DNA from 2 places in the Veillonella nakazawae genome. Region 2 is predicted to be linked to the other one. Evidence: a T-box and tRNA genes for the amino acid it is inferred to sense, from the RefSeq annotation. Region 2 holds a T-box; the other holds one or more tRNA genes.
What was found. The T-box of region 2 lies ahead of cysS (cysteine--tRNA ligase). A T-box ahead of a tRNA ligase gene usually reads a tRNA of that ligase, here a tRNA-Cys.
Positions count from the first base shown of each region.

Region 1: it encodes a tRNA-Cys, which carries the amino acid that the T-box ahead of cysS (cysteine--tRNA ligase) is inferred to sense. The anticodon was not compared.

Region 1 covers NZ_AP022321.1:1,122,264-1,137,830, forward strand. Annotated here, with positions in the region: gene VEIT17_RS05050 (phosphoethanolamine transferase) at 127-1,959, shown strand; gene VEIT17_RS05055 (2-thiouracil desulfurase family protein) at 2,054-2,509, opposite strand; tRNA gene VEIT17_RS05060 (tRNA-Leu) at 2,645-2,733, opposite strand; tRNA gene VEIT17_RS05065 (tRNA-Cys) at 2,748-2,822, opposite strand; tRNA gene VEIT17_RS05070 (tRNA-Gly) at 2,832-2,906, opposite strand; tRNA gene VEIT17_RS05075 (tRNA-Phe) at 2,914-2,989, opposite strand; tRNA gene VEIT17_RS05080 (tRNA-Asp) at 2,995-3,070, opposite strand; gene VEIT17_RS05085 (MBL fold metallo-hydrolase) at 3,121-3,717, opposite strand; gene VEIT17_RS05090 (TrkH family potassium uptake protein) at 3,731-5,218, opposite strand; gene trkA (Trk system potassium transporter TrkA) at 5,231-6,571, opposite strand; gene VEIT17_RS05100 (CvfB family protein) at 6,577-7,485, opposite strand; gene rsfS (ribosome silencing factor) at 7,487-7,849, opposite strand; gene VEIT17_RS05110 (LCP family protein) at 7,862-8,983, opposite strand; gene yqeK (bis(5'-nucleosyl)-tetraphosphatase (symmetrical) YqeK) at 8,996-9,565, opposite strand; gene nadD (nicotinate-nucleotide adenylyltransferase) at 9,569-10,183, opposite strand; gene VEIT17_RS05125 (glutamate-5-semialdehyde dehydrogenase) at 10,323-11,582, opposite strand; gene proB (glutamate 5-kinase) at 11,592-12,713, opposite strand; gene yhbY (ribosome assembly RNA-binding protein YhbY) at 12,780-13,064, opposite strand; gene obgE (GTPase ObgE) at 13,073-14,344, opposite strand; gene VEIT17_RS05145 (S41 family peptidase) at 14,362-15,501, opposite strand; gene VEIT17_RS05150 (murein hydrolase activator EnvC family protein) at 15,503-15,567, opposite strand, start outside.
Region 2 covers NZ_AP022321.1:932,525-948,091, forward strand. Annotated here, with positions in the region: gene gltX (glutamate--tRNA ligase) at 1-1,232, shown strand, start outside; gene VEIT17_RS04140 (bile acid:sodium symporter family protein) at 1,366-2,319, shown strand; T-box leader at 2,477-2,682, shown strand; gene cysS (cysteine--tRNA ligase) at 2,732-4,180, shown strand; gene VEIT17_RS04150 (Mini-ribonuclease 3) at 4,170-4,646, shown strand; gene rlmB (23S rRNA (guanosine(2251)-2'-O)-methyltransferase RlmB) at 4,648-5,379, shown strand; gene VEIT17_RS04160 (NYN domain-containing protein) at 5,382-5,915, shown strand; gene sigH (RNA polymerase sporulation sigma factor SigH) at 5,988-6,662, shown strand; gene secG (preprotein translocase subunit SecG) at 6,668-6,904, shown strand; gene rnr (ribonuclease R) at 6,960-9,323, shown strand; gene smpB (SsrA-binding protein SmpB) at 9,332-9,802, shown strand; gene VEIT17_RS04185 (hypothetical protein) at 9,953-10,453, shown strand; gene VEIT17_RS04190 (6-carboxyhexanoate--CoA ligase) at 10,453-11,181, shown strand; gene bioF (8-amino-7-oxononanoate synthase) at 11,186-12,340, shown strand; RNA gene ssrA (transfer-messenger RNA) at 12,517-12,858, shown strand; gene VEIT17_RS04205 (efflux RND transporter periplasmic adaptor subunit) at 13,244-14,371, shown strand; gene VEIT17_RS04210 (efflux RND transporter permease subunit) at 14,386-15,567, shown strand, end outside.

The sequences.
Region 1 (15,567 bases), 190 kb from region 2:
ATAAAGCATTTATAGTAGTACTTTCAAATAATTGTTTTTTTTACAGTCATCTGCTATCTTTATTATAGTAATTATTATATATTATAGAAATAAATTATTGTGTATTCCTTCAAGAGGGGATTTATTATGTCATCTAGTTTAAAGCAAATTGGGAGAAACCCCATCTTTCGCTTTGGTATCATTGGTATTGCTTTATATATAGCTCTATTTTTCATCTATGAACCTATTACACTAGGTCTAGATGTTGAAGATATAACGATTTTAGCAGTACCAACAATTGTAGGTACTTTTTTATTTCAATATTTTATGGGATGTACCGTTTTTCATAGACCATTTTTGGGATATGGCTTAGTCGGTATTCTTTGGGCCCTTACATTCCCACTTCTGTTCCACTGGTCCTATGTAAAACCCTTATATTTTTATGAATTTGCTAATGATTTTTTATTTGGCTTATTAATCTTTATGGGTTTATCTGGGATTCAATTTTTACTAAACCAAACAAATCGTCTCCATAAAACTACATCATTAATCATGGCAATTATTACCATGATATTGAGCCTTATCCCATTCTTACAAATAGGATACTATCTAACTACATGGCATTGTTTAACGCCAGCTAGTTTACTAGCAGTATACATGACAAATCCTGAAGAAGCATTTGGTTTCTTAAAAAATGCTGCTGGCATTCCTGGTCTTATCGCTGTTGGTATTGGCCTTGTAATATGGACCTATCTACTCTACTGGTCTAATCTAGGAATGAAAGCGGTAGTAAACTTGAATACTACACGACCTATGCGCTCCACATTGCTCATTGCATCCATAGTAGCATTCTTAGTATACGTACCATTCTTCTTATTCCCGAAAACATGTATTGTAGCAAACTGGATTGCAGCTGGCGACTATGTAAAACAAATGCAACAATATAATGATAACCATCATTTAGTATTCGATTCCTTCAATTTGGATACAAAGGAAACTTCTGCTAGTAAAACACCAGGTACTATCATATTAGTTATCGGTGAATCTAGTTCTCGTGATTATATGAAGGTATATAATCCAAACTTCCCTTATGATGATACGCCATGGCAAGGTACTATGCGTGCAGATAATAAAGATTTTGTTTTCTTTGATAACGCATATTCATCATACGTACAAACAGTACCTACCCTCGAACGTGCTCTATCTGAACGTAATCAATATGATGATAAACCATTCCTCGATTCTGCGAATATTTTAGATGTTGCTAAAAAAGCAGGATATACTACTTCTTGGTTTAGTAACCAAGGTGTATTTGGCGAATATGATACAGCTATTTCATTAATGGCTAAAACAGCAGATACCACTAAATGGTCACATGAATCCTATGCTTTCTCTGATCGCTATGATGAATCACTCTTACCATTATTACAGTCTGTTGATCCAAGTAAAAATAACTTCATCGTCATTCATATCATGGGTAGTCATATTTACTACAATGACCGTTATCCACATGAATTTAGTAAATGGAAACAAGGTCCATATCCAGATGGCCAAGAAGCATATGCAAACAGCCAATTATATACAGACTGGTTATTACAACAGATTTATACTTATGGTAAGGAAAAATTAAACTTACAAGCCATGGTGTATTTCTCTGACCATGGTGAAAGCTTGGATAAATCTCATAATCCAGATACATTTGACTTTGTTATGACTCATATTCCATTCTGGATATATTTATCACCTCAATATCGTGCTGAGTATCCTCAAACAGCAAAAGAACTCTCTAAACACGAACATCAATACTTTACAAATGATTTACTATATGACACATTGATTGGTCTTATGCACGCACCTAATCAACGGTATGATGTAACAAGAGACTTTAGTAATGGTAAGTATCGATTCAATTTACATAACCTAACTACCTTACTAGGGGAACAACCATTAACTAATGATCCTGTAAACGCAGGAAAATAAACCTTAACATTTTCAGTAATATAAATGCATTTTATTATGTTAGTATAATGTAGTTTAGGTTTCACTAACACGAAAAAAGAGATGAGTTAAAAACTCATCTCTTTTTTTGTTCCATTAATAAGTCAATTTCTTCTTCCGTATAAACCTCTATATTATTCATTAATAAGGCCTCTACAGTACATCCGTTCCCCTCTCGCAGGGTTTTACTAAAGGTACCATCATAAATACGCTTATAACCGCAACTAGGACTTTTTGCTTTCATTAGAGCCTGCTTACATCCCTGTTGCATTGCTATATGCAATGCAATTTGAGCTCCTTTATGAAATTCTGTGGTTACATCAGTTCCATTAGCCGTACATACACGTTTACCTTGTCGTTCCGCAGGATCACGAGGTGTGCTAAGCCCACCTAATACTTCTGGACATACGGTTACTAGATCAAAAGTATCCTTTAACAGTGGTAACTGTTCTATAAGATTATCTTTTCCATCATAACGACAGGATACGCCACATAAACATTCACTAATTAATAATTTTGCTTTATTATTCATAACTTTATTAAACATAGATAATCGTATTTAAACTATGCCATTCTAATAACAAACGCACTTTCATATTTTTAAATTATACACATTTAAAATCTAGATTTAAATAAGAAAAAAAGACTAACCGAAGTTAGTCTTAATTGGTGCCGAGGACCGGAATCGAACCGGTACGGTTGTTTCCAACCGACGGATTTTAAGTCCGTTGCGTCTGCCTGTTCCGCCACCCCGGCATGGGTAACGATTGTGGAGGCGGCACCCAGAATCGAACTGGGGAATAAAGGTTTTGCAGACCTCTGCCTTACCGCTTGGCTATGCCGCCATATAAAGTTGGAGCGGGAAACGAGATTCGAACTCGCGACCCCCGCCTTGGCAAGGCGGTGCTCTACCGCTGAGCTATTCCCGCATGTACATGGTGCCTCAGGACAGAATCGAACTGTCGACACACGGATTTTCAGTCCGTTGCTCTACCAACTGAGCTACCGAGGCATGAATGGCGACCCCGATCAGATTTGAACTGACGATCTTCGCCGTGACAGGGCGACATGTTAACCGCTACACCACGGGGCCGTATCCAAAGTACTTGCTTAGTATATCGGTTATCAGGACTTTTGTCAACACTATCCTACAATATTTTTGATGAATTCTTCTTCATCTTTTAATGTTGTAGATTCTTTATGTCCTGGTTCGACAATTAAATCCTTTGATAATGTTAATATATGCTTCAAACTAATGATTAAATCACGGGGATTACTCTTGTAGTTATCGGTATTTCCTACATTTTGTTTGAATAAAGTATCTCCAGAAAAAAGATGTCCACCAATCTCCAAACAAACTGAGCCAGCACTATGGCCTGGTGTATGATGTACCATTATTATAAAAGGCCCTACTTCTAATTTACCGGCCACTAAATCTTTACAATTCGTGTACATCTTCTTTTTATATACACTAGGTCTACGTCGGATTAGTTGTAATAACTCTTGATCCAAAGGATGTAAATAAGCAGGAATATTATAATACTCACAAACCTCATCAAGAGCCGATACATGATCACAATGACCATGTGTTAATAATACTGCTAAAGGCTCAGAATCTCCTACCATTTCAATTATATGCTTACTATGAAACCCGGGATCAATAATAAGAGATTTTCCATCTTTAATTAATACATAACAATTTGCTTTATAAAGCCCTAGAGGGCGTTTTATAATATTCATATTATTCGCCCTCCTATAGGATACGATACCGTTTAGCAGATTGTTTTTTTATAAAATACCCTTCCCAGAATTGAGGATGAAGCATAACAAGAATTGTAAATAATTCCAAACGACCTAATAACATGTCTACCATGGCTACACATTTAGCACCATCAGACATACTACCAAAGGCATCTGTAGGCCCAAAACCACCAAATCCAATGCCAACATTACTAAGAAAAGCTGTTATAATTTGCATCGCATCATAAGTAGACATTCCAGTACAAGTCATAAGGAAAACAGATATAACGTAAATCATTAAATATAAAAATAAAAATTGCTGTGCCATCTGTATCCATTTAGTAGGCATCGGTTTACCATTAATGCGCACGACTTGTACCATCTCAGGATGAATTGATTTTCTTAAATAAATAATGCTGCTCTTAATTAGAATAATGAGGCGAATAATTTTTACGCCCCCTGTTGTAGAACCACTACAACCACCAAAAAATGATGAAATAAATAACATCATCTGTGCAGCGGCTGGCCACAAATCATAATCGCTTACAGCAAATCCACTACCAGTTTGAATCGATACATAATTAAAGGAAACATCTCTAAAGATTTGAATTGGATCATTAATATTTGATTGTACTGCCATCGAAATTGATATTATAGCAATTCCAATAAAAATAACTAGCCAATACATACGTGTTTCAAAATCATCAATCAAAACGCGAATGCCTCTTTGCAGTGCATTATAATATACTGCAAAATTACCACCAGCAAGTATCATGAAAAATATAAATACAAAACAGATATAGTTGCTTTGTTCATAAATAAATGTACCTGCAGATGTAGGTGCAAAACCACCTGTAGCAATAATGGAAAATGCATAATTTAATGCATCAAAAGGCTCTATACCACCAGCCCACAGCATAACGAAACAAATGGCGGTAAAAGCAACATATAAACGCCAAAGTTTAGAGGCCATTGATTGAATACGAGGCATAACAACACCAGGTTTTGGTACCGATGCTTCTGCATTAAACATATGAGCTGCATCTGCACCTAAGTTCTTTAAGAACGATAAGATAAGGACAATAATCCCCATCCCACCAATCCAGTGCATTAGTCCACGCCATAAAACATATGTCTTAGGTAAATCGTCTACGCTATTAATAATTGTAGCACCAGTTGCTGTAATCCCTGATGTAGCTTCAAATAGAGCATCAAATACATTGGTTAATATACCACTAAGAATAAATGGTAAGGAACCTAAGATAATAGTTAATATCCATGTAGCTGATACAACTAAAAACCCATCACGAAGACTAAAGCTTTGACTTTCATGACCATAATAGGATAAAAGTCCACCTAAGCCAAATGAAATACCAGTAGTAACCAAAAACGACCAATATGCAGTTTCAAATACGATACCATATATAAAAGGAATTAATGTAAAAATCCCAAATATATATAATAATCGCCCCACTAAGGACATGACAATTTGAATGCGCATAGTCCCTCCATACTAGGTAAGATATTTAAGTAATTTACTTACAGATTCAGGTAACGCAAATAGAACAATGTGATCTCCATCTAAGATTTCAGTATTACCACGTGGTACGATGGCTTCATCACCACGTAAAATTACACCAACTAACGCCTTCCCTGGTAAACGAATGTCTTTTAGTTGTTTACCAGCCACAGGTGATTCACTTGTAATGGCAACCTCTATAGATTCCGCTTTTCCACCTTCAAAGGTCGAAATAGATAAAACACCTTCTCCACTACGCACGAAACGTAAAATTTGACTCGCTGTAAATAAACGTGGCGAGAATACAACATCAATACCCACTTGTTCCATAAGCATAATGTATTCAGGTCGACCTACGCGCACAACTGTCTTTGGTATGCCCATATGCTTGCCGACAAGAGCAACAAGCAAGTTGAGCTTATCATCATCTGTAACAGCAATTATAACATCACTATCTGCAATTTCTTCTGCTTCTAAAAGGTCAAAGTCTGTAGCATCTCCATTGATAACCATAGACTTATCTACAAGATTAGCAAGTTTTTCACAGCGGTTAAAATCTTTTTCAATGACCTTAACAGAGAATCCCGCTTGTTCTAAAAGAACTGTTAGATTTCTACCTAATAGACCAGCCCCAATGATAACAGCCCGTTTATAAAATGTACTGTGATTATGGAACCAAAGATTTTCTACTTCTTCAACAGACTCTTTTAAGCCTAAGAAGAATACACTGTCATCAACTTGTAGAATACTTTCACCATGGGGAATAATCATTTCACCATACCGTAAAACCCCTACTAGTAAAACACCTTCAGGGAATTTAATATCTTTTAAAGGTTGACCTATTAATGGAATATCATCTGTAATCTTAAATTCCATAAGGCGTACAGAACCTTGGCCAAAATCTTCTACATCAATAGCTGATGGAGTCTCTAGAATTTGTAAAAGCTCTTGAGCCGTAACCATTTCAGGATTGATAAATAAATCGACCCCTAATTTAGCACGCATCTCATCATCCATATGTTCTGCTACAGTATTATCTCGCACACGAGCAATCGTTGTAGGAACACCTGTAATTTTAGCTACAGAACAAGATAACATATTTACTTCATCAGAATCGGTAACAGCAATAAACATTCCTACATCATCCATACCGATTTCGTTGAGCAATTGTATATCACTGCCATTTCCTTGAACAAGGCTAACATCTAGTGTATTTTCAAGATTTTGTATACGTTCTGGAGAACGATCAATTACATATACATCATGATTATCTTGTATCAAGCGTTGTGCCAAGGAATAGCCAACCTTACCAGCACCTACAATGACAATTTTCATCGCCTTTATTCCTCTTCTTGTGATTCATTACCAACAGGAGGTGTCCATTGACGTCCTGTTTCAGTTAACAATGTCCAACCATCATCTTGAACAATTTTTTTCTCTTTCATCAAATGCCCTAAAGCACGCTTAAAGGCAGCTTTACTGATATTAAATTTATCTTTAATCAACATCGCAGAAGATTCATCGCTATATGGCATCTTGCCTCCACGATTAAGAAGGTACTCCATTATAATGTCTCCATCAGAAATGAGTGCCTTTTCCTTAGTAGGACGCATAGATACGTTGATACGACCATCATCACGTTTAAAGGTAACACGACCTTCAACCATTTCTCCTACTTTTAATTTTCTAGTCATCTCAGAACGATGTAAAAAGGCAATCCATCGTTCAGGAGTGATGAAGAATGCCCCATCACTAGTCAAGTTGTAGATAGCGCCTTTAACAAGTTGTCCTACTTTAGCATCTGTAGCAGCCTTAGATGCGCGACGCATTTCGTCATCAACATCCATAGATACTGCAAAACGACCAGATTTATCTGTATAGAGTCGAACCCAAACTTTTTCGCCCACTTGAGGACGACCACGCATCTCTGCGTGAGGCATGAAGATACCACGCTCAGTACCAACCTCTACGAAACAGCCAAAGTTTGTAGTATTGATTACCTCAACATACCCAATTTGGCCTACCTTCATCGCTGGTAAACGCATAGAAGCAGTCAAACGCCCCTTTGGATCGCGATATAAAAATACCTCTACTTCATCACCAATGGCAACAGGAGATGTTTGTTGATCCTTATGAAGCAAAATATCATCATTTGTATTGCCAGTTTGACCATCTAGAAAAGCCCCTTGATCACTAGTACGCAATACTTTTAATGTGGCAATTGTATTTTCCAACAATTCTGTAGCCATACTATACTCCTTCAAATGGAACTCGAACTGCATCATTCCATAATTCTTCTAAACCGTAGAATTCTCGCAACTCATCACCACCAAAGACATGACAAATAATATCGCCAAAATCAAGTAAAATCCATTCACCTTCGCGATAACCTTCTCTATGATTTACTGTCATGCCCAATTCTGCTGCTTTATCTTCCATTTCATCAGCAATACTCTGAGATTGCTTAATATTATTTGCACTAGCAATTAGGAAGTAATCCCCTAACATAGATACACCTTCTAAATCGAGAATTTCGATATCTCTGCCTTTTTTATCAAAAGCAGCTTGTGCTAATTGTAATACGATTTGTTTAACTTCTTCTTTATTTTTCATACTATTCCCCTTTTAACGTTTATTAGTACTCTCATCACCCGGTTCTGATGGCTTTGTGATAGTACCACCATTATGTTCTGATTCAGGTGCAACCTTGGCTGTACTATTAGTTGGAGCTGTAACAAATTGTGTCATTTCATTGGCTGGTAGATTTCCCATCGTAATGCCTACTAATCGTTGTGCTTCTGTTGGATTTACCTTCCAATATGTCATATCGCCAACTAACTCTTTTTCACCAGGAAGAATATAGAAATGAATCTCTTCCTTATTAATTTTGCTAGCATTATACACAAGCTTAATAGCATCTAATGTAGAAATATTACTATCATAATGATCCCAAATTCTCCAAATATGCCATGCATTTGTTAAGAAGAATGAATTATGCTCTTCTTCTACCCATAGTTTCAAAAATCTTTCTTGTCGTTGTACACGTGTAAATGTATCGTGTTTTGGATCAGAATATCGTAAATAGGATAAAGCCTTATCACTATCTAATGTTTGATATCCTCGTTGCAAATCAATATCTTTATTTCCCTCTGCATCTACGTGTTCCATAGTCTGTTCTACATAGATTTGTTGATTTCCTAATACATCGTTAGTCTTTTTGAAAGCATTTTGATTAACTACAACATAATATGGTATAGAAATATGGAACATATCTTCAATGACAGCCTTTGTTAGATCAATACCACCTTTTTCATAGATGCTATTGAGCATACTTGCATCGGTCTGATCTCTATTATCAATTTTACTATTACTAGGAATGCCAATAACATCCATTGTTTTTTGATCTAAATTAATGGATAACAAGAATAGACTATCACTTTGACTAGGATTATTATCATCAGTACCGACAACAAGAATGTATAATGGTTTATCTAACCCTTTTTGTTCTACAGATACAGTATTACCATCTTGTTTATTTCCATTATCTACAGCTGTATCAGTTGTCTCAGTAGTACCTGTAACAGCTCTATACACATAAGATACCCCAGTATACAAACCATAGCCTATACCCCCAAGTAGGGCAAGTACTACAATAACAGCTACTATAAATCTAGGCCATTTAACAGATGACTTTTGTTGACGTCTTCTTCTACGACGGCGAGCTCTTGCTCGTTCACGTTCTTCCATATATAAACTCCATTATTTACAAGATTGTAACACATCATTACGACCAAGAATGGTCAACGGATAAATCGATAAATTTTGCTCAATAAGATGAATAATAGTATTATCAAAACCAAGCAATACAGCCTTATCTAAATCTAGTTCTGAAACGTTACGCAACTCATCCACACCGGGAAAATCTCGATTAGGCTCAATATAATCTGCTAAAAATATCACCTTATCTAGCGTAGACATATGTACCTTTCCAGTCGTATGAACTCGAATGGCTTCTAAAACCTCATCATCAGATATAGAAAACTCTTTTTTTGCTCGAATCATACCAGCTAAACCATGTAAAAGATTGCCATTACTTAATAATTCTTGATCAGCATCATAAGATTCACTTTTCACAAGATTTTGCATATCCTGTAAAGGCAATTCTTTAGCGCAATCATGTAGTAATGCGGCTAATCTAGCCTTTTCCACATCAATGCCATAAAGCTTAGCTAAATGAGTAGCCGATTCCACAACGCCAAGAGTATGCTTAAATCGTTTCTTGCTCAGCCATTGACTCACTCTAAGTTGTATTTCATCAAATGATAACATCCTTTATTCCTTCCCATAAATATGGTGTTCCTCAATATATTCCACCACACATTTTGGCAACATATATCGAACTGTTTTACCAGAGTGTAGACGTTCTCGTAAATACGTAGCAGATAATTTCATCTCAGGAACCTCCATAAGATGTATTTTTTCACGTGCTTTAGGGCCTAAAATTGCTAATGTTTCGTCAATTGCACTTGATCCATCAGGTCTTGTAGCGCCAATAAAGTGGACCTCATCTAATAATTCCTCAATAAACTTCCACGTTGGTAATGCACGAATTGTATCAGTACCAGCGATAAAGTAAAATTCAACATTTGGTCCATAAAGGACCTTAAAATGTTGAATAGTATCAACTGTATACGAAGGGCCTCCTCGGCGCATCTCTACATCAGAAATCTCAAAATTAGGATTATCTGATACGGCTGCTGCCGTCATAGCATATCGATGACGACTATCTATTACATCATGTTGTTTGTGAGGCGGAACCTTGGCAGGTACAAAAATTACCTTTTCTAGGTTAAAGCTTTCACAAGCAACCTCAGCAATCATTAGATGCCCTAAATGGATAGGATTAAATGTTCCACCTATGATTCCTATACGACGTTTCTCTACCATAATAATGCCACACCCTTAATGACAATGACACAGATAACGATAAACAAGAGCAATGCCTTTCCATAGGATATCCATTCGTATCGACCTTTTGGAGTCTGAATATATCTGTAGTATGCCCTTATTAAGTAATATACGGTCTTCACTTTCGAACTTGGCCTTCTCCAAATACAAAGTATTTATAAGATGTTAGTGCTTGTAATCCCATTGGTCCGCGAGCATGAAGCTTTTGGGTGCTAATACCAATTTCCGCACCAAAACCAAATTCAAAACCATCAGTAAAACGAGTTGATGCATTGTGATACACTGTAGAACAATCTACTAAGTTCATAAATACTTTTGCACGCATTGGTTCATCTGTTACTATAGCTTCTGAATGATGTGTAGAATATAAATTCACATGATCGATTGCTTCCTCAAGAGTATCAACAATACGTACATTTAAGTCCATATCATTATATTCTGTATTGAAAGAATCATCTGTTAAAGGAATTGTATTACCCATATATTGAGCTACAGCATTATCGCCGTGAATTCGTACCCCATATTCTTGTAACGCTACATCAAGACGAGGTAAAAACTCAGCAGCTACAGCTTGATGTACTAATAGAGTCTCCATAGAGTTACATACAGATGGACGCTGTACCTTTGCATTAATAGCAATTTCTAACGCCATATCTAGATTGGCATATTCATCGACAAAGGTATGACATACACCACTCCCCGTTTCAATTACAGGAATACTACTTTCATTAACAACACGGCGAATGAGTCCTGCTCCACCACGTGGAATAACAACATCAATATATTCACGTTGTTGCAGTAATACGCCAACCATCTCTCGCTCTAGAACCTCCACGAGTTGAATCGCATCTGGCGTAATGCCTAGTGTTTCTAAGGTATTGCGCATAATAGACACAATAATTTGGTTAGTATGGAATGCCTCTTTACCACCGCGCAATATAGTAGCATTTGCAGTTTTTAAACAAAGTACACCAGCATCGATAGTCACATTGGGGCGCGCTTCAAAAATAATACCAATAACACCAAAAGGTACTGCTCTTTTTTCTATAGTCAAGCCATTAGGACGTGTAATCGTTTCCATAACAGATCCCACAGGGCTTTCAAGAGTCGCCACTTGACGAACACCTTCTGCCATTTGAGCAATACGATTAGGTGTTAATGTTAATCGATCAATCATGGTTTGAGGTACATTATAATCGCCAGATTTATCTAGATCTAATTGATTAGCGGCCATAATTTCATCGGTTTGTGCTTCTACAGCATCAGCGATTGCCAATAATGCAGAATCTAATGTACCTTGATCAATTTGAGCCAATTCAAAGGATGCCGCTTTAGCTCTTTGACCCATATCTTTACAAATTTCTTCATACTGGTTCATAGGATATCCTCAATGTAATAAAACTAGATTATTACGATGTACTGCTTCATCATAGGTTGTATTAATACCTAAAATTTTAGCTATATCATTTGTATTATGACCTTTAATGGCCTTCATATCTTCGATGCCATAGTTAATAAGACCTCGACCGATTTCTTTACCATCATGGTAAATAGAGATGGTATCACCAGGCCCAAATGCCCCATCTACATCAATAATACCAGCTGGTAAAATGCTAGCACCTTTATCTAATACAGCACGAGCGCAACCATCATCAATAGTGATTGATCCTTTTAATCGTTTACCAAAGGCAAGCCAGTGATGTTTTCCTGATAAGCCAGCATCATGTGCTTCAAAGAGGGTACCAATATTTTCACCCTTACATACGCGACGCACAGAATCCTCCACTTCACCGGATGTAATTACCATAGGTACGCCAGAGTTTGTAGCCATATGGGCTGCCTTTATCTTGGTATACATGCCACCTGTACCCATATTAGATCCAGCTCCACCTGCAATAGCATAGGTTTCATCAGTAATTTCGGAAACGACTTCTATCAATGTTGCATCAGGATTAGTTGCTGGATTAGCTGTATATAATCCTTCAATATCGGATAAGATGATAAGCAAATCAGCATCTACAATGCCTGCAACAGTAGCAGATAAAGTATCATTATCACCAATTTTAAATTCCTCAATAGCAACTACGTCATTTTCATTGATAATAGGAATAACATTGAGTTGCAATAACGTATGTAGTGTATTGCGCAAGTTTAGATAACTATGACGGCCTGTACTATCTTCTTTTGTTAATAGAATTTGACCTACTGTACGACCATATTCACGAAACATACGCTCATACATATGGATGAGGATACCTTGTCCTACTGCTGCAGCAGCTTGTTTCAAAACAAGGTCTCTAGGTTTTTCTTTAAATCCTAGAGGGGCAAGGCCAGCTCCCGTTGCACCAGAAGAAACAAGGATAACCTCTTTACCTTGATTAGCTAAATCTGATAATTGGCGTACTAATCTTTCTATGCGCTCTAAGTTTAAATGTCCATTAGCATAACATAACGTACTACTGCCTACTTTAACTACTATTCTTTTTGCGTCGATGATAGCACTGCGCATAGATTAACCTCCTAGGTCAACAGGTTATGACGTTCCCACTATAATAAAATTTAGTAATATGACGATTTACTTAGGTAAAATAATTTTAGGTTCTTTTTTAGCTTTATATAAAACACCATTAAAACCAATGACTTGGACTAATTCAGCACCTAACATATCGGCTAACTCTTGGAAAATCGTCTTATCTTCAGGGCTATTGTTGTGTAATTTCACCTTGATTAATTCACGAGCCATTAAGGCTGCGCGAGCACTATCAATAACACTATTTTCTAAACCATTTTTACCAATTTGAACTACTGGTGGCATTGTTGCTGCCAAAGAGCGTAAATACCGTTTTTGTTTTCCTGTCATTATTACTCCTACTCTTGGAATGTAAAGCGTTGATCGCCAATCACAACTTCATCACCGTCTTTACAACCTTTTTCTTTTAATTTAGCATCTAGCTCCATAAAGCGCCAAATGCGTTGGAATCTACGAAGAGATTGATCATCACTTAAATTTGTCATTGCTACTAAACGTTCAATACGTTTACCTGTAATATAGAATGCAGCATCGTCACCACGAGTGATAACGAATTCTACATCTGGTTTTGCTTCGTATACTACTGTATCATCAGTTGCTTCCGGTTCTGGCTCGTAGTTTTCTACATAGTAGTATGCTCGTTCCATGAGCTCTGGTAAACCTTCACCACTTAATGCATTGATAAGGAAGACTTCGTAGCCTTTATCTTCAAAATATTTTTTTGTATCAGGAATTGTTGTATCATCAAAGACCATATCAATCTTATTGAGTGCAACAATTTGTTTTTTATTGGCTAATTTTTCAGAATATTTACGAAGTTCTTCGTTAATAGCATCAAAATCAATTTTTGGATCGCGTCCTTCCATACCAGATACATCAAGGACGTGAATTAAAATGTTAGTCCGTTCTACGTGACGCAAGAAGTTATGTCCTAGACCAACACCTTCGCTAGCACCTTCAATAAGGCCAGGGATATCAGCTAGTACAAAACTACGGTCCCCAGAGATTGTTACTACCCCAAGTACAGGTGTCAATGTAGTAAAGTGATAAGCCGCAACCTCTGGTTGAGCTTTAGAAACCTTACGTAAAATACTAGATTTACCTACAGATGGGTACCCTAATAAACCAACGTCAGCCAATACTTTTAGTTCTAGTTGTAACCAGAACTCTTCACCAGGTTCACCTTTTTCTGCAAATGTCGGTGCACGGTTAGCACTTGTTTGGAAGCGTGCATTACCACGGCCCCCACGACCACCTTTAGCAATAACAAATGTATCGCCATCGTTAACGAGGTCACAGAAAATTTTACCTGTTTCTTCTTCTTTAATTACAGTGCCCAACGGAACCGGGATAATCAGTGGCTCAGAACCGCGACCATGCTTGTTAGAGCTTTCACCATTACCACCAGCAGGCGCCTTAAACTGACGTTTATATCTAAAGTCTACAAGAGTATTAATATTCTTGTCCGCTTTAAAAATAACGTCTGCCCCTTTACCACCATCGCCGCCACTAGGGCCGCCATTTGGCACGTATTTCTCACGGCGGAAGCTAGACATGCCATCCCCACCGTCACCGGCCTTAACAAAGACACGCGCTCTATCTATAAACATATTTTAACTCCTATGCATTATTGCTGTAATAACTCTAATGCCTTTTTAATTTGAATATCATCTAATGTACTAGATGGATTTACACCTTTTGGTAGATCAAGCTCTACATCTGGTTTAATACCAATGCCATCAATAACACGGTCATTTGGTGTATGGTATTTAGCTATAGTTACCTTAACGCCTTCATTATCAAGGCTAGGGTAAATAGTTTGAACTGTACCTTTACCATATGTATTAGTACCTAAAATAGTACCTAGTTTACGGTCTTGAATAGCACCAGCTATAATTTCAGATGCACTAGCAGATCCTTTATTAACAAGAACTACTAATGGCATAGCTACTTCTGGGCCATTCGACTTATAAACATCTTTTTTACCAGCTCGATTTTGTACCGTTACTAGTGTACCTGGAGGCATAATATAGTTAGAAATCTTTTCTGTTGTAGATAACAAACCACCAGGATTATCACGGAGATCTAACACCAGTGCCTTCATACCTTGAGATTGCAATTCTTTAAACTGTGTTTCAAAATCATCAGCTGTATTCTCAGCGAATTGACTGATACGAATGTATCCCACTGTACTTGTGAGCATTTTACTTTTAACAGTTGGTAACACAATGGATTCACGAGTGATATCAAAGTGCAATGTTTCACCATTGCGCTCTATATCAAGGGCTACAACAGTACCCGCCTCACCGCGAATTCGAGAGGATGCATCTTCTACAGTAATATCACTTGTGGATTGACCATCGATAGCAATAATATGGTCCCCAGGTTTAATGCCCGCTTTGAAAGCTGGTTGATCTTCCATAATACTAACTGCATATAAACCTTTATCATCATGCCCAAGAACCATGCCTACACCAGCATAAGTACCAGATGTTTGCATTTTCATGGACTTAAATTCATCAGCATCTAAATAAACACTATGAGGCTCTCCCAAAGAGCCAATCAAACCTTTTAACATACCATCATAAAGGGTAGCTTTAGACATAGGTGTCATAAAGACTTGACTCGCAGCATAGTAGGCTACAAATAGTCTTGGTAACCCCCAGAATGAACCAGATAGATACCAAAACATGAGCCACATAATAACGATGCCAGAGCCTATATATTTCAATAGGCTCCATAACACCGTACGTGTATCAAATTTCATATTATAAATATCCCATAGGATCCACAGGATCCCCACTTATACGAACTTCAAAATGTACGTGTGGCC
Region 2 (15,567 bases):
GTCCTTACCGTCAAACAGAACGTCTTGACTTATATAAAGAAGTAACACAACGTTTGTTGGACGAAGGCAAAGCATATGAATGCTATTGCACACCTGAAGAATTAGATGCTGTTCGCCAAGAACAAATGGATCGTGGTGAAACACCTAAATATAATGGCCATTGCCAACATTTAGATGAAGAAACAAAGGCTAAATATATTGCAGAAGGTCGTAAACCAACCATTCGCTTGCGCGTTCCTTTGAATAAAACATATGCTTTCGATGATATGGTACGTGGTCATGTATCCTTTGAATCCAATGGTGTAGGTGACTTTGTAATCGTAAAATCTGATGGTATTCCTGTATATAACTTTGCGGTAGTAATGGATGACCATATGATGGATATTACTCACGTTATTCGTGCAGAAGAACATTTATCTAATACTCCACGTCAAATGGCTATTTATGAAGCACTAGGCTGGGAAGTACCTAAGTTTGGTCACATTTCCTTGATTCTTGGTAAAGATTACAAAAAAATGTCCAAACGCCATGGTGCTACATCTGTTGAACAATACAAACAATTGGGCTATTTGCCAGAAGCACTTGTAAACTTCCTGGCGCTTCTTGGTTGGGCTCCAGAAGGAGAAGAAGAATTTTTCACACAAGATGAATTGATTCAAGCCTTCTCCATGGATCGCGTAGCTAAAAACCCTGCTGTATTCGATATTGATAAATTGAACCATATCAACTTCCACTACATGAAAAACTTAAGCGATGAAGAGCTATTCCATCTTTGCTTGCCTCATTTGAAAGAGGTTGGTTTGGCTCCAGATAGCTTGAATCAAGCGGATATTGATTGGTTGACATTGTTATGCTCTACATTCCGCGACCATATTAGCTATGGTGCTCAAATTAAAGATCATGTAGGCATGTTCATGGGTGAAACTGTATTCCTTGAAGAAGGTCACGAAGAGGAATTGCGTGCTGTATTGAATGAAGAAACAGCACCAACAGTTCTCGGCGCATTCCGCAGTGCATTGGCGGAACTTGATGAAATTACGCCTGACGTTGTAAAAGCAACAATTAAAGCAGTAATGAAAGAAACTGCTTTGAAAGGTAAATTCGTATTCATGCCAATCCGCGTAGCTTTAACTGGTCAAATGCATGGTCCAGATTTGAATAATATTGTTACATTGCTTGGCAAAGAAAAATGCTTACATCGTTTAGATAATGTAAGTGCTTTAACAAAATAGTAATATAAGTTAATTTAAAAGCTCTCATAGCTATGGTTATGAGAGCTTTTTTATGTATATTGAGATTATTCAATAGAAATGCTATAATAATCGGCGTCTTTTATTTTTATTTATTATGAAAGTGAGTGCTTTTATGAGTATTATTCGTTCTCTTAACCACTTATTCAATAGTTATCTTTCATGGATAGTGCTATTGATGGCAGTGTTAGCGTATTTATTACCAACCGTATTTTCTTGGATGACGCCGTACATTGCGTACATGCTACAATTTGTAATGTTTGCCATGGGGTTAACATTAACAGCTCAAGTGTTCCTTGATGTATTTAAGCAACCGATGAAAGTTATCCTCGTATCTGTTATCCAATTTTTATGGATGCCATTAGCAGGTTTCTTGGTAGCCTTAATCTTCAATTTCCCACCAGAAATTGGTATCGGATTCATCTTGTTAGGTGCATGTCCTGGTGGTACTGCTTCTAATGTTATGACATTCCTTGCAAATGGTAACGTTCCGTTATCCGTATCTGCAACGACTGTTTCTACATTATTGGCTCCAGTATTAACACCTTTATTCGTTGTATTGTATGCAGGTGCCACATCTTCTATTGAAATTCAATTCATGCCGATGTTTATTTCTATCGTAAAAATCGTATTGGTACCAATCATCTTAGGTATCGTATTGAATTACTTCATTGGCTCTAAGATCGAACCTGTTAAATCTGTATGCCCTACAATTGCGGCTATTGCAGTATTGTTAATCTTGGCTGCTGTTACTGCGGTGAACCAAAAACAAATTGCTGAAACTGGTTTCATCATTTTCGTAGCGTGCTTAGTACAAAATGTGAGTGGTTATGTAGTAACGTACTTTGTATGTAAAGCGTTAAGCATCGATGTTTCTTCTCGTCGTGCAATGCAAATCGAAGTAGCAATGCAAAACTCCGCATTATCCGTATCCTTAGCACTTAAACACTTCACACCTCAAGCTGCTGTAGCAGGTGCAGTGTTCTCCATCATTCATAACTTTACAGGCTCTATCTTTGCAGGTATTTGCCGTAAACATGATGATCAAGAAAAATTGGAAAATGCTTAATAGTTAATTCCTCATCCTCATCTTTCAAATTTATATCCGAAATATGCATGTTTAATACATTATTTGGATATATTGAAAGATGAGGGTTTTCTTGTTTTCATTGACATTCTATAGGATAATTGATACAATATTTATATATCTGAATATAGATTTAATAGTAACAGCTAAGACTGAAAGAAGTACTCTACAACTAACTTTTTAGCGAGAACCGATGGTGGGAGGGTTCAAGGATAGGTGGACGAAATGCATTCACGAGCTGACATTCCGATTATAGGTAGGTTTGTCCGGTGACGCGCCGTTATGCGATGAGTGGGTACTACATTGGTACCTAACAGAGTGGAACCGCGGACCATCGTCTCTGTATGAGATGAGGGGTCTTTTTTATTTTACGAAGATGGAGGCATCGGTAACGATGAGAGAAATTACAGTTTATAATACTATGACGCGCCAAAAAGAGGTGTTCAACCCTGTAACACCAGGTGAAGCAAAAATGTACGTATGTGGTGTTACACCATATAACCATCCTCACATTGGCAATGCACGTCCATTTGTAACTTGGGACGTAATTCGTCGCTATATGAAACATGTAGGATATAAAGTAACATATGTACAAAACTTTACTGATGTGGATGACAAAATCATCAATACATCCAATGGTGAAGGCGTATCTTGGGATACTATTGCAAATCGTTATATCGACAGCTATTTTGAAGTAATGGATGCCCTTGGTGTACAACGTGCTGATATTTATCCACGTGTTTCTACACATATCGAAGATATTATTGCTATGATCTCTACATTGATTGAAAAAGGCTATGCTTATGAACTCGATGGTGATGTATATTATAGCGTTGATAAATTTGAACATTATGGTGAGTTATCTGGTCGTACATTAGATGATATGGAAGCTGGTGCTCGTATCGAAGTTGATGGTCGTAAGAAAAATCCTATGGACTTTGCATTATGGAAATCTGCAAAACCAGGTGAACCATATTGGGAAAGCCCTTGGGGTAATGGCCGTCCAGGTTGGCATATTGAATGTTCTGCTATGAGCCAAAAGTACTTAGGTACAGAATTTGACTTCCATGGTGGTGGTAGTGATTTGATCTTCCCACATCACGAAAATGAAATTGCTCAATCTGAAGGCTGCTCTGGTCAACATCCATCTGTACGCTATTGGTTACACAATGGTTTCATCACTATTAATTCTGAAAAAATGTCTAAATCCTTGAATAACTTTTTCTTGGTAAAAGATATTTTAGAACAATATAGTCCAGACGCATTGCGCTACTTCTTGTTGAGCACACATTATCGCAGTCCATTAGATTTCTCTGATGAACGTTTAGAAGAAGCAAATAAATCCTTAGAACGTTTAAGCACTGCTATTGAAAATCTATTGTACCTTGAAAAATGTGAACCAGGTCCTTGTGATGAGGCTCAACATTTATTAGAAAAAGCTAAAGAGTATGAAGAAGAATTCGAAGCAGCAATGAGTGATGATTTCAATACTGCTTTAGCTACATCTAGTATGTTTGGTCTTGCTAAAGAAATCAACATCTATTACCAAGCTGTGACAGCCCGTGAAGGCGTTGTTTGCCAAGAAGCAATTGCTGAGGTTAAGCGTATCTTCAAGTTCATGACAGAGGTTATTGGTATTCTTGAAAAAGCATGGGAAGGCAACACAGGTGCCAATGCTGCTGAATATGAAGAACTAATGCAGGTTATCTTGTCTGTACGTCAAGCGTGTCGTGATCAAAAACAATGGGCACTAGCTGATTGTATCCGCGATCGTTTGGCTGAAATCGGTATTACTATTGAGGATTCTCCTCAAGGTGCACGGTGGAAAAAACGTGAAGTTTAAACAATTTCAATTCTTAAAGAATGAAGCGATAAAAAAGTTGACGGCTCTTGAACAAGAGCCGCTTCGTTTGCGTAAAAGAACTATAGAGGAATGCCTTAGTACAGATGCGGTTATGCTTGCCTATATTGGTGATGCCGTATACTCCATGTATGTGCGTGAACGAGTGGTACAAATGAATATAACGAAGGTGCAAGTGTTGCACACAATTGTTACTGAGTTTATTTGTGCTAAGTCACAAGCGAAGGTATTGCTAGAAATAGAGGATACTTTTACAGAACAAGAACAAGCTATTGCACGACGTGCTAGAAATAGTAATGTAAATGTACCGAAAAGCAGTTCGGTTCAAGAATATCGCAGTAGTACCGCTTTTGAAGCCGTACTGGGATTTCTTTATGAAACGCGTCAAGATGAGCGATTACAAGATGTTATGAAGCAAGCCTTTTCAATAACTCTACGAGGTATGTAGTATGGATAATTATATTGTAGGTCGCAATGCAGTTAAAGAAGCCCTTAGAAGCGGTCGTTCTATTCAACGCATTATGGTCAGTGAAGATAAGGTTAAAACTGGTCTAGCTGATATTGTTGGTCTTGCTAAATCTCAAGGTATTGAAGTACGTCCAACGCCTATCAAACAAATGAATAAATATGATTTAGAGGTACCACATCAAGGTGTTATAGCTCTTGTTTCTGCCGTTCAATTTAAAGAACTAGGTGAAGTGCTACAAGAGACGAATCATGAAGTACCTTTGCTTATTTTGACAGATGGCGTTGAGGATCCTCATAACATGGGGGCTATCATTCGTACTGCTGAATGTGTGGGGGCTACGGCTGTTCTCATTCCTAAGCGACATAATGCACCTATTAATGCGACAGTTGCTAAAACATCAGCCGGTGCTATTGAACAAATTCCTCTAGTGCAGGTTGGAAATGTAGCTCAAACCATCAAACAACTTCAAAAACAAGGCTTTTGGGTTATGGGCGCTCATATGGAAGGGGATCGCACTTTATACGAGGCAGATATGACAATCCCTACTGTTATCGTCATTGGTAACGAAGGTAAGGGCATTAGTCGCGTTGTGAAAGACGCATGTGATTTCCTCGTTACCATTCCTATGTATGGAAATTTAAATTCTTTGAATGCATCTGTGGCTGCTGCTGTTCTTATGTATGAAGCTGTGCGTCAGCGCCAAGCGAAATAATTATGCTAAAAGATATTTTAATTGTAGACGGATATAATGTGATATTCGCCTGGACTCATCTAAAGAAACTCGCTCATGAATCATTAGAACATGCCCGTATGGAGCTTCGAGATAGATTGTTGAATTACGGAAAATTCAAGGGTTATGAAGTTATCCTTGTGTTTGATGGTAAATATACAAAATCTGGTGGTTCTGTAGAGGCTATTACGAGCGGCTTCCTCGAAGTGTATACTGAGGACGGGGAAACGGCGGATTCCTTTATTGAGCGAGAGGTGTTTTTGCGAAAAGGTAAATACACCAATGTATATGTTGTGACCTCTGATGGAGCTGAACAAAATCAAATTCTTGGATCTGGAGGCTTACGCATTCCAGCTCGAGAATTACAAAATATGATTCGTATAGCTAAGGAAGAGGAACGATTACAATATGCTCATGAACATAGACGAGATCAATTTAGCTTGCGACGTAATGAATTAGGAGGGTTATTATCTCCTGAAGTAGCTGAAAAGCTAGAGAAATTAAGGCGTGGCCATTGATAGTTGAAAATCACATATAGTTCCAGTATAATGAATATATTGGTTTTTCTGCTCAATTGTAAGGAGGAGCATATGAACACAATTCATACAGGCAAGTCCGATTACAATTTCAAAGAAATGACCGATGAGCAAGTTGTGGTCATAGCTCAAGAAGAGCAAAATGAGTTTGCAATCGATTATATTGTTAATAAATATAAAAACTTTGTTCGTGCAAAGGCGCGTTCTTACTTTTTAGTAGGTGCAGATCGTGAAGACATCATTCAAGAAGGGATGATTGGTCTTTATAAGGCTACGCGGGATTTTAAACATGATAAATTGGCGTCCTTTAGAGCTTTTGCGGAGCTTTGTATAACTAGACAGATTATTACGGCTATTAAGTCGGCTACTAGACAAAAACATGCACCTTTAAATTCCTATGTATCTTTAAATAAACCAGTTTATACAGAGGAATCAGAGCGTACATTGATCGAGATGCTATCTTCAGCAAAGGTTACCAATCCTGAGGACCTTATTATCAGCCAAGAGGAATTGGATGATATTGAGCGCAATATTGGTCATATTTTAAGTGAACTCGAGTGGGAGGTCTTGGAAGGATATCTAGACGGACGTTCTTACCAAGAAATGGCTGAGGTCACTGATCGCAGTGTCAAATCTATAGACAATGCGTTACAAAGGGTTAAACGTAAATTAGAGAAGTATTTAGAACATCGGGTTTTGGACTCTCCAAGAGCCACACAGGAAGGATGACAGTCGTGACAAATTTTTTAATGATTGTAGAAGTAATCGTATCTATTTTATTAATCGTAGTAGTTGTTGCACAGAATAGCAAAAACGCAGGCATGGGCGGTGCTGTATCTGGTGCGGCAGACTCTTCTTTTGGTGGTAAGCAACGCGGTTTAGACGCTTTCTTATCTAAATGTACGATTATATTGGGGATTATCTTTGCTGTGTTGAGCTTAGTGTTAGGGGCAATGATTAATCAATTCTAATGATGAAAGCCTGCTTTGCAGGCTTTTTCTTTTTATCAAATGAGGAGGTGAAAATTTGAAGAAGAAAGTATTAGACTTTTATAAATCTATACAACCACATGCATATCATATTGAAGATGCGGCCATGGATAACCATATCCGTGGTGGTAAAGATCTTGAGATGTTTATTCGTTCTGCAAAAATGCTAGCTCGAGAAGGGGTATTAACATCTTCGCGACCTGATGTATATCAATATGCAGAGCAACAACATGAAGAATATGAAGGTATTTATAAGGGCTATCGTAAGTCTTTTGGCTTTGTCATTATGCCTGAAGATGAAGATATATATGTAGCAGAACAAAATAAAGGTACTGCCATGCATAATGACAAGGTTCGCGTTCGTGTCATACCTTCTAATTATACAAAGCATAAACGAGAAGGCATTATCGTTGATGTTATTGAACGAGCTAATGAAACCGTAGTGGGTACTTATGACCGACAACAACACTTTGGCTTTGTTATCCCTGATGATGAGCGAATTGGGACTGATATCTTTGTAGATTTAAAAAATACATTAGATGCTCGTAGTGGCGCAAAGGTATTAGTGAAAATTACTAAATGGCCTGAAGGCGATAAAAAGCCAGAAGGTATTATTACTGAAATTCTTGGTTATAAGGGCGATGTAGGTCTTGATATTAACTGCATCATGGCTAATCATAAGATTCCATTTAATTTCCCCGATGATGTTATCAAAGCGAGCAAGAAAATTGATACCCTTATTCATGAAGACCCTGCCCGTTGGGAGCTTCGTGACTTGCAAATGGTCACTATCGATGGAGAAGATGCAAAAGATTTAGACGATGCTGTGAGTGGCCGAAAATTACCAAATGGTAATTATGAGTTAGGTGTACATATTGCAGATGTGAGTCATTATGTAGTATCCGGACAGGCCATTGATAATGAGGCCTATAAACGCGGTACATCTGTGTATTTAGTAGATCGTGTAGTACCGATGTTACCTGAGGTCCTATCTAATGGCATTTGTAGTTTAAATGCTCATGAAGACCGTTATGCTATGACATGTATGATGGAAATAGATAAAGAGGGTAAGGTTGTAAATTATCGTATTCGTCCATCTATTATCCATGTAGGACGTCGTTGTAGCTATAAAGAGGTCTATAAAGCATTAGAGGAAAATATTATTCCTCATGACTTACAAGACTTTATGCCTATGCTGCATGATTTGGCAGAAATCTCTAAGATTTTGAATCGAATGCGTCGTCGTAGAGGTGCTTTAGATTTTGATTTCCCTGAATATAAAGTATTACTCGATTATGATGGTACACCGTTACGTATTGTAAAACGAGATCGTACCATGGCGGAACGACTTATCGAAGAATGTATGCTCATTGCCAATGAAACAGTGGCGACACACTTAAAGAATACGCATCGTACATCGGTATATCGTATTCACGAGAACCCAAGTGAAGAAAAGTTAGATTTATTCCAAAAGGTATTAAATTACTTGGGGCAAAATCTCGTCCTTAGTACTGATGGTGTAACACCAAGAGATTTCCAAAAAATCTTAGATGTAGTAAAGGGTCAAGATATTGAGCAAGTAGCTCAAATTATGACCTTGCGTTCTATGCAACAGGCTAAATATAGTATTAACAATGTAGGACACTTTGGCTTAGCATCTACATGTTATACGCATTTTACATCTCCTATTAGACGATATCCAGACTTAATGGTTCATCGCCTTTTAAAAGCTGATATGCATTGGAAAAATGGTTATTCTAAACGGGATGTAGAGGAAGCATTCTTAGCTGGAGCTGTTGAACATTCTTCTATACAGGAGCAAGTAGCTACTGAGGCTGAACGAGATACAGTAGATCTTAAAAAGACTCAATACATGGTTCCATTTGTAGGGGAAGTCTTTGAAGGAACTATTTCTAGCATTACATCCTTTGGGATGTTTGTAGAATTAGAAAACGGTATCGATGGCCTTGTGCATATGAGCATGATGAATGATGATTACTATTTCTTTGATGAAGAACATTTTGTGCTTGTAGGCAAAAGAACAGGTAAAACCTATCACTTAGGTGAAAAGGTAACTGTTACATTAGTAAAAGCTGATGTAGAAAAGAAACAGATCGACTTTGTACTTGGTGAAGTCAATAACCTAATGGCTATACAAGAACAATTGCAAAATGGTTCTGACTATGCAAGTAGTCGAGATGGCTATGGTAGTCGAAAAGGTCGTAAATCTTCAGGAAAATCCAGTAAAAAATCTTCACGACGCGATAGTAATAAATCTAGTCATTCTAAGTACGATGCTTTCAGTAAAAAAACTAGTAAAGGCAAATCAAGTCGTAAGAAGTCTAATAAAACGACTAAGCGCAGTCAATCTAAGAAATCTAAAAGTAAACGTAAACGATAGAGGTACATATGGCAAAACAATCTAGTCCATCTCTTATTGCTGATAATCGTAAGGCCCGTCATGATTTTAATATTCATGAAACCTATGAAGCAGGCATTGCTTTGACAGGTACTGAAATTAAATCGATACGTCAAGGTAAACTGAACTTAAAGGATAGCTTTTGTCGCATTGATAAAGGCGAGCTTTTGTTGTATGGTGTTCATATCAGCCCATACGAACAAGGCAATCGTTTTAATCATGAACCTGAACGGACCCGTAAATTGTTGATGCATAAATCTGAAATCAATAAATTACATGCACAGGTTAAGGAGAAAGGATTCTCTTTAGTGCCGCTTAACTTCCATTTTAGCCATGGTTATGTAAAGGTAACTGTGGGTCTTGTAACTGGTAAAAAGTTATACGATAAGCGTCAAGATATGGCGGAACGCGATGCTAAGCGAGATATTGCAAAGCGTCTCAAAGAGCAACAAAAATATTAAGGTAAAAAGATCGAGTCATGATGGCTCGATTTTTTTGTGATATTTGTTAACTTATCTTATATTTTTAGTTGATAAATATGCATATTGAAATTATAATGTAAACAAGAGCAGTGTTTGTGGTTGACATTTTCTAAGTAGAGGAGAAACATCATGAATCAGAATATTCGGTACATTACAGAGGTTGCTATTTTAACGGCTATGATTACGGTATTAGGTGCTATTAAAATACCTAATGTCATTCCAGGTATAGAGTTTCAACTGTCAGCTCCATTGGCGGTAGCCATATGTGCCGTATTCGGATTTAAGAAATATATTATTAGCGGATGTCTATCTAGTTTAATCGGTTTAGCACTAGGTACACAAACTATTTTGAATGTTATGATTGCTATGCAATTTAGACTTATCGTAGGGCTAATTCTTTGGATGTGCCACAATCATATGATAGGTATTATGATTTCTGGCCCGATTGCATCTGCATTAGCGCGATTGACCTTGTCTGTATATATCGGTAAGGCCGCATTACCTATGGTTGCCTTGGCAGTGCCTGGCATGATTTTTACGGTCATTATGGCTCCTGTATTTGTAAAAGTATTCCGTAAAATCCACAGTCAAGCACATCAAAATCATGTAATAAAAGGTAAGGTATCATAATGAGTGAATTATATAGTGTACGCATGCGTGCAGCACAAGGTGGTCCCCATGAAAAAGGGGGCCACCATATTTCTGGTGCAGAGCGGATTGTGAAGTTAGAAGAAGTAGGGACTATAGCTCAATCGTTAACTGATCGCGCACTGCATCACAGTAAAGGAACAGCTGATTTTATCAATATTACTGTAGATTTAATCCCACCGGAGAAGATTACATATATTGACTGTCTAAAGGTAGAGGAACATAAAACTAGTAGCATTTCTGAATCCCATCAATTGGTGACTGAGCTTTTACCAGGTCCTAATATTAGTGAAACAGCTGTTCTTAAAGCTATATCTTTGTTAAAAGGTTTAGATAAATCTATGCGCGGCGCTATGTTAGTGGATGCCATTACTGGCGAGCGCTTAGATACAGGTGACCGCGGAGTACGTGTGAGTCATATGGACTCCTTTGACTCTTATGCATTAGGTGATAATGAACATATGAGAGAGGCCTTAGTATTAGCGTCTAAGGTACAATCAGCAGATGGTATTGTGGGAGAATTATGCTGGTCTGATGATCCCGACTATACAGTAGGTTATGTTGCTTGCAATGGTGTATACCATCGAATTCCTAATATGAAAGAATTGGGCTCAAATATAGGGGGCCGTGTTTTCTTTGTACGGTCTAATATAGATAGTGAAAGTGTAATTGAGTATTTGGAGCGTGCTCCAGTACTTGTTAAGCGGTGATAAAATGTACGAATTTTTTAAAGAACAATTAGACTCTAAGATAGAGAACCATAATTTACGAACCTTAAGAGAATACTGTCCTCTAGATGCAGTGCGAGTAAAACGAGATAATAAAGAATATTTAATGATGGCTTCAAATAATTATTTGGGCTTAACTTTTGATACTCGTGTCATAGAAGGGGCCCTGAAAGGGGCTCAACAATATGGAACAGGATCTGGTGGATCGCGCCTTGTATCTGGTACATTTCCATTATTTACAGAGCTCGAAAGGTCATTAGCTAAATTTAAGAATACTGAAAAAGCCCTTGTATTTAATACCGGTTATATGGCCAATGTAGGAACTATTTCTGCCGTAGCTGATAAGAATACTATTATTTTTAGTGATGCTCTTAATCATGCTAGTATTATTGATGGTTGTAGATTAAGTCGAGGTACTGTAAAAACATATAGCCACTGTGATATAGACGAGTTAAAGTATCTGTTAAAACAGGTAGATCGAAACACTCGAAAGCTTATAGTTACTGATGGCGTATTTAGTATGGATGGGGATATTGCACCACTAGATAAACTGTATGAATTAAGCCGTGATTACAATGCATTGCTCATGGTTGACGATGCCCATGCAACGGGAACTATTGGTAATGGTCATGGTACAGCGGCCTATTTTGGACTTGAAAAAGAAGTAGACATACAACTTGGTACATTGAGTAAATCTTTAGGCTCTGTTGGTGGTTATGTAGCTGCAAATAGTACTATCATAGATTATCTCGTTAATACGAGCCGCAGTTTTATATTCTCTACCGCATTATCTCCTGCTGATATAGGGGCGGCCTTAGCTGCATTACAGGTTCTTGAGACAGATGCATCTGTTTTAGCGCGTTTACATGAAAATGTAAACTATATGGCAGATCAATTGATTTCTATGGGAATTGATGCTACTAATGAAACGCCAATTTTCCCAATACTAATAGGGCGTAATGAAGATACACTTGCCGTATCTGATTATCTATATGAGGATGGCATTATAGGCACCGCTATTCGTCCGCCTACAGTACCTATTGGTGAAAGCAGAATTAGACTAACGGTGACTGCTGCGCATAATAAAGAACAAATAGATTATGTGTGCCAATCACTGCAAAATGCTATGAAACAGTTATAATCATGATAATAGATAATATATCCTCTGAAGACAGGGATAAAAGAATCTTGGATTGGTAAAATTGTCAAATTTAGATAAGTTGAGAAGGCTAAGAGTAGTGAATATACCGAATTGGTGAAGGTTTCATGTAATTGACAGTAATACTAAATAGGCTTATAATTATGAGACCGACGCACGGGGATGTAAAGGTTTCGACAGGGGTGCGTGTGGTATAGATAGCGAGTCGGCGTTCCATGAGGCCGTTAAACGGTGGGAAAACATTTAAACGCAGAAGAAAATTTTGCATTAGCTGCATAAGCTACGTCCCTCATACTTGTGCCTACCAAGTGTGAATGGACGTCAAACCGTAGGCTGGCTTAATTCAGTTGTTCATATGAATTAGGCGAGACAACATGAACTGGGGTTGTGTAGCTTGTCTGTGAGCGGTAGCAACCTGAGAACTCAATCATAGACTGTGCTCGGAGAAGTCTATATGGCAACACTTCTGGACAGGGGTTCGACTCCCCTCATCTCCACCAATATTCAAGCTAAAGCTAGAAGATACGTAAATACTGAACAAATGCAGTAGTTACCTAATCTTTTAGCTTTTTTTAGTGTTCGTATATGACTGCTTAAATACGTATTTGTTCGCTTGAAATTTCACCATGATTTCACCTTGATTTCCCCACGGAGCACAGATATTTAATCAGAAAATGTGTACACAAAGAATCTAAAATGTCAATAATTTTTATCGTTTTGATTGTGCACAATGAATATGAATTTATATAGATTTTATCTATGTTTTATAAAGGTGGACGGGTATCGAAAAAATTGACTTTATCTATAGAATCCTGTAAAATATATAAAGATATTTATGTAATTATGACACATAGATGAATAGTTTCGTGTAAAGGAGTACAGATAATGAAGTTCCGTTATTCCCGTATGTTAGCGGCTCTCGTTGTATCCGCTGTAATGGTTGCTGGTTGTGGCAGTAATCAACAGCAAGCAGGCGACGTGAGTGTCAATGCATACAAAATTACTGCAAGTGATGCACAGGTAAACCAAACCTATGCTGGTACAGTAGTTGCAGAAAACTCTGTAGCTGTACATGCTCGTGTAACCGGTTACGTAGTTGAAAAATATGTTAAAGGCGGGGAGCAAGTTGTTGCTGGCCAGCCATTATATCGTATCGATTCTCGTCAATACGAAGCTACTCTTGCCAATGCTGAAGCACAAGCAGCTCAAGCTAATGCAAACTATAAAAATGCTGAAGTAGACCTTAATCGTTATGAAACATTAGCTCAACAAGATGCTATTGCGCAACAACGTGTAGATACACAACGCAGCACTACAGAACAAGCTAAGGCAGCTTATGAAGCATACGAAGCATCCGTAAAAATTGCTCAAGATAACTTAGGCGATACAATGGTATATGCACCGTATTCTGGTACATTACGTATGGATGATATCGATATGGGCACATTTGTACAAGCAGGTTCTACAACATTAGTAACTATTGATTCTATCGATCCTATCTTTGTTGAATTCAGTATGACAGAGCAAGAATATCTTGACTTCATGAAAAATCCAACCGGCGATGATTCCAATGGTCCAAATATTCAATTAAAACTTGCTGATGGCGAAACGTATAATCAACCGGGTTCTATTGTTCAAGCCGCAAAAAGTCTTGATCAATCAACAGGTAAGCTTGTGTTGAAAGCATCTTTCCCAAATCCTGATCATTTGTTGTTGCCAAATATGTTTGCTACAGTAATTTCTCCTGGTCAAAAAATTAAAAACGCTATTCTTGTTCCTAGTCGCGCTATTCTTCAAATCATGGATAAAAACTTTATCTTTGTTGTAAATGCGGATGGTGTAGTAGAACAAAAAAGTGTTGAAGTTGGCGGTACAAGTGGTAGCGATACAATTATTAAGGCCGGCTTAGCACCTGGAGACACAATCATCGTTGATGGCTTAACTAAGGTTAAAAACGGTGCGAAGGTTAATGCTAAATTGCTTTCAAAAGAACAATTAAAAGCTACAAAATAGAAGGGGGCTAGATCGTGTCGAAATTCTTTATTAATCGACCTATCTTTGCCATCGTAATAGCCATCGTTATTACTTTGGTAGGTCTCATTTCTATGATGAACCTTCCGATAGCTCGATATCCACAAATTTCTCCTCCTACAGTAAGTGTTAACACAGCCTATACAGGTGCAACGGCTCAAGTTGTTAATGATACGGTAGCCAGTGTTATTGAAACACAAATCGTAGGCGTACAAGATATGGACTATATGACATCTAGTAGCTCTAGTAATGGTAGCTACTCTTTGACTGTTCAGTTCAATCAAGGCACAGATGCCGATATGGATACGGTTAATACACAAAACCGTGTACAAGCAGCACTTGCTCAATTACCTGCAGAGGTACAAGCAGTTGGTGTTACAACTACTAAATCTTCTGGTGATATGGCTATGGTATTCTCCTTGAACTCACCTGATGGTACTTATGATTCTACATTCTTAAAGAACTATGGTACCAACTATATGATGGATGCTATTAAATCTATTAAGGGTGTCGGTTCTGTGCGAGAGTTCGGTTCCGACTATGCTATGCGCATTTGGTTAGATCCAGCGAAGATGCAAAATCTAGGTGTTACTATTTCTGAAGTAACCGCAGCTATTAAGGGACAAAACTTACAGGCTGCGGCAGGTACAGTTGGTCAAAATCCTACTAATGGGGAACAAGCATTTCAATATCCTATCAAAATTGAAGGTCGTCTTGTGACACCTGAACAATTTGGTAACATTGCTATTAAAAGCTCTAATGGTAAGGTATTGCATCTAAAAGATGTTGCTCGCATTCAAATTGGTGCTAAAGGATATGACCTTATTGCTAAGTCCGCGCATAAAGAGGTAGCAGGCTTCGCTATTTCCTTGCAAAATGATGCTAATGCATTAGAAACTATTGCGAATGTTAAGAAGGTACTAGATGAACAATCTAAATCCTTCCCACCAGATATGCAATATAACGTAGTTGTAGATAATACTAAATTCGTAAGTGCATCTATCAATGAGGTAAAGCATACCTTTGTAGAAGCATTACTACTCGTTCTTTTTGTAGTATATGTATTCTTACAATCCTGGAGATCTACAATTATTCCTATGATTGCTGTTCCAGTATCCTTGCTAGGTACATTTGGTGCTTTCGTATTACTTGATTTCTCTATCAATACGTTAACATTA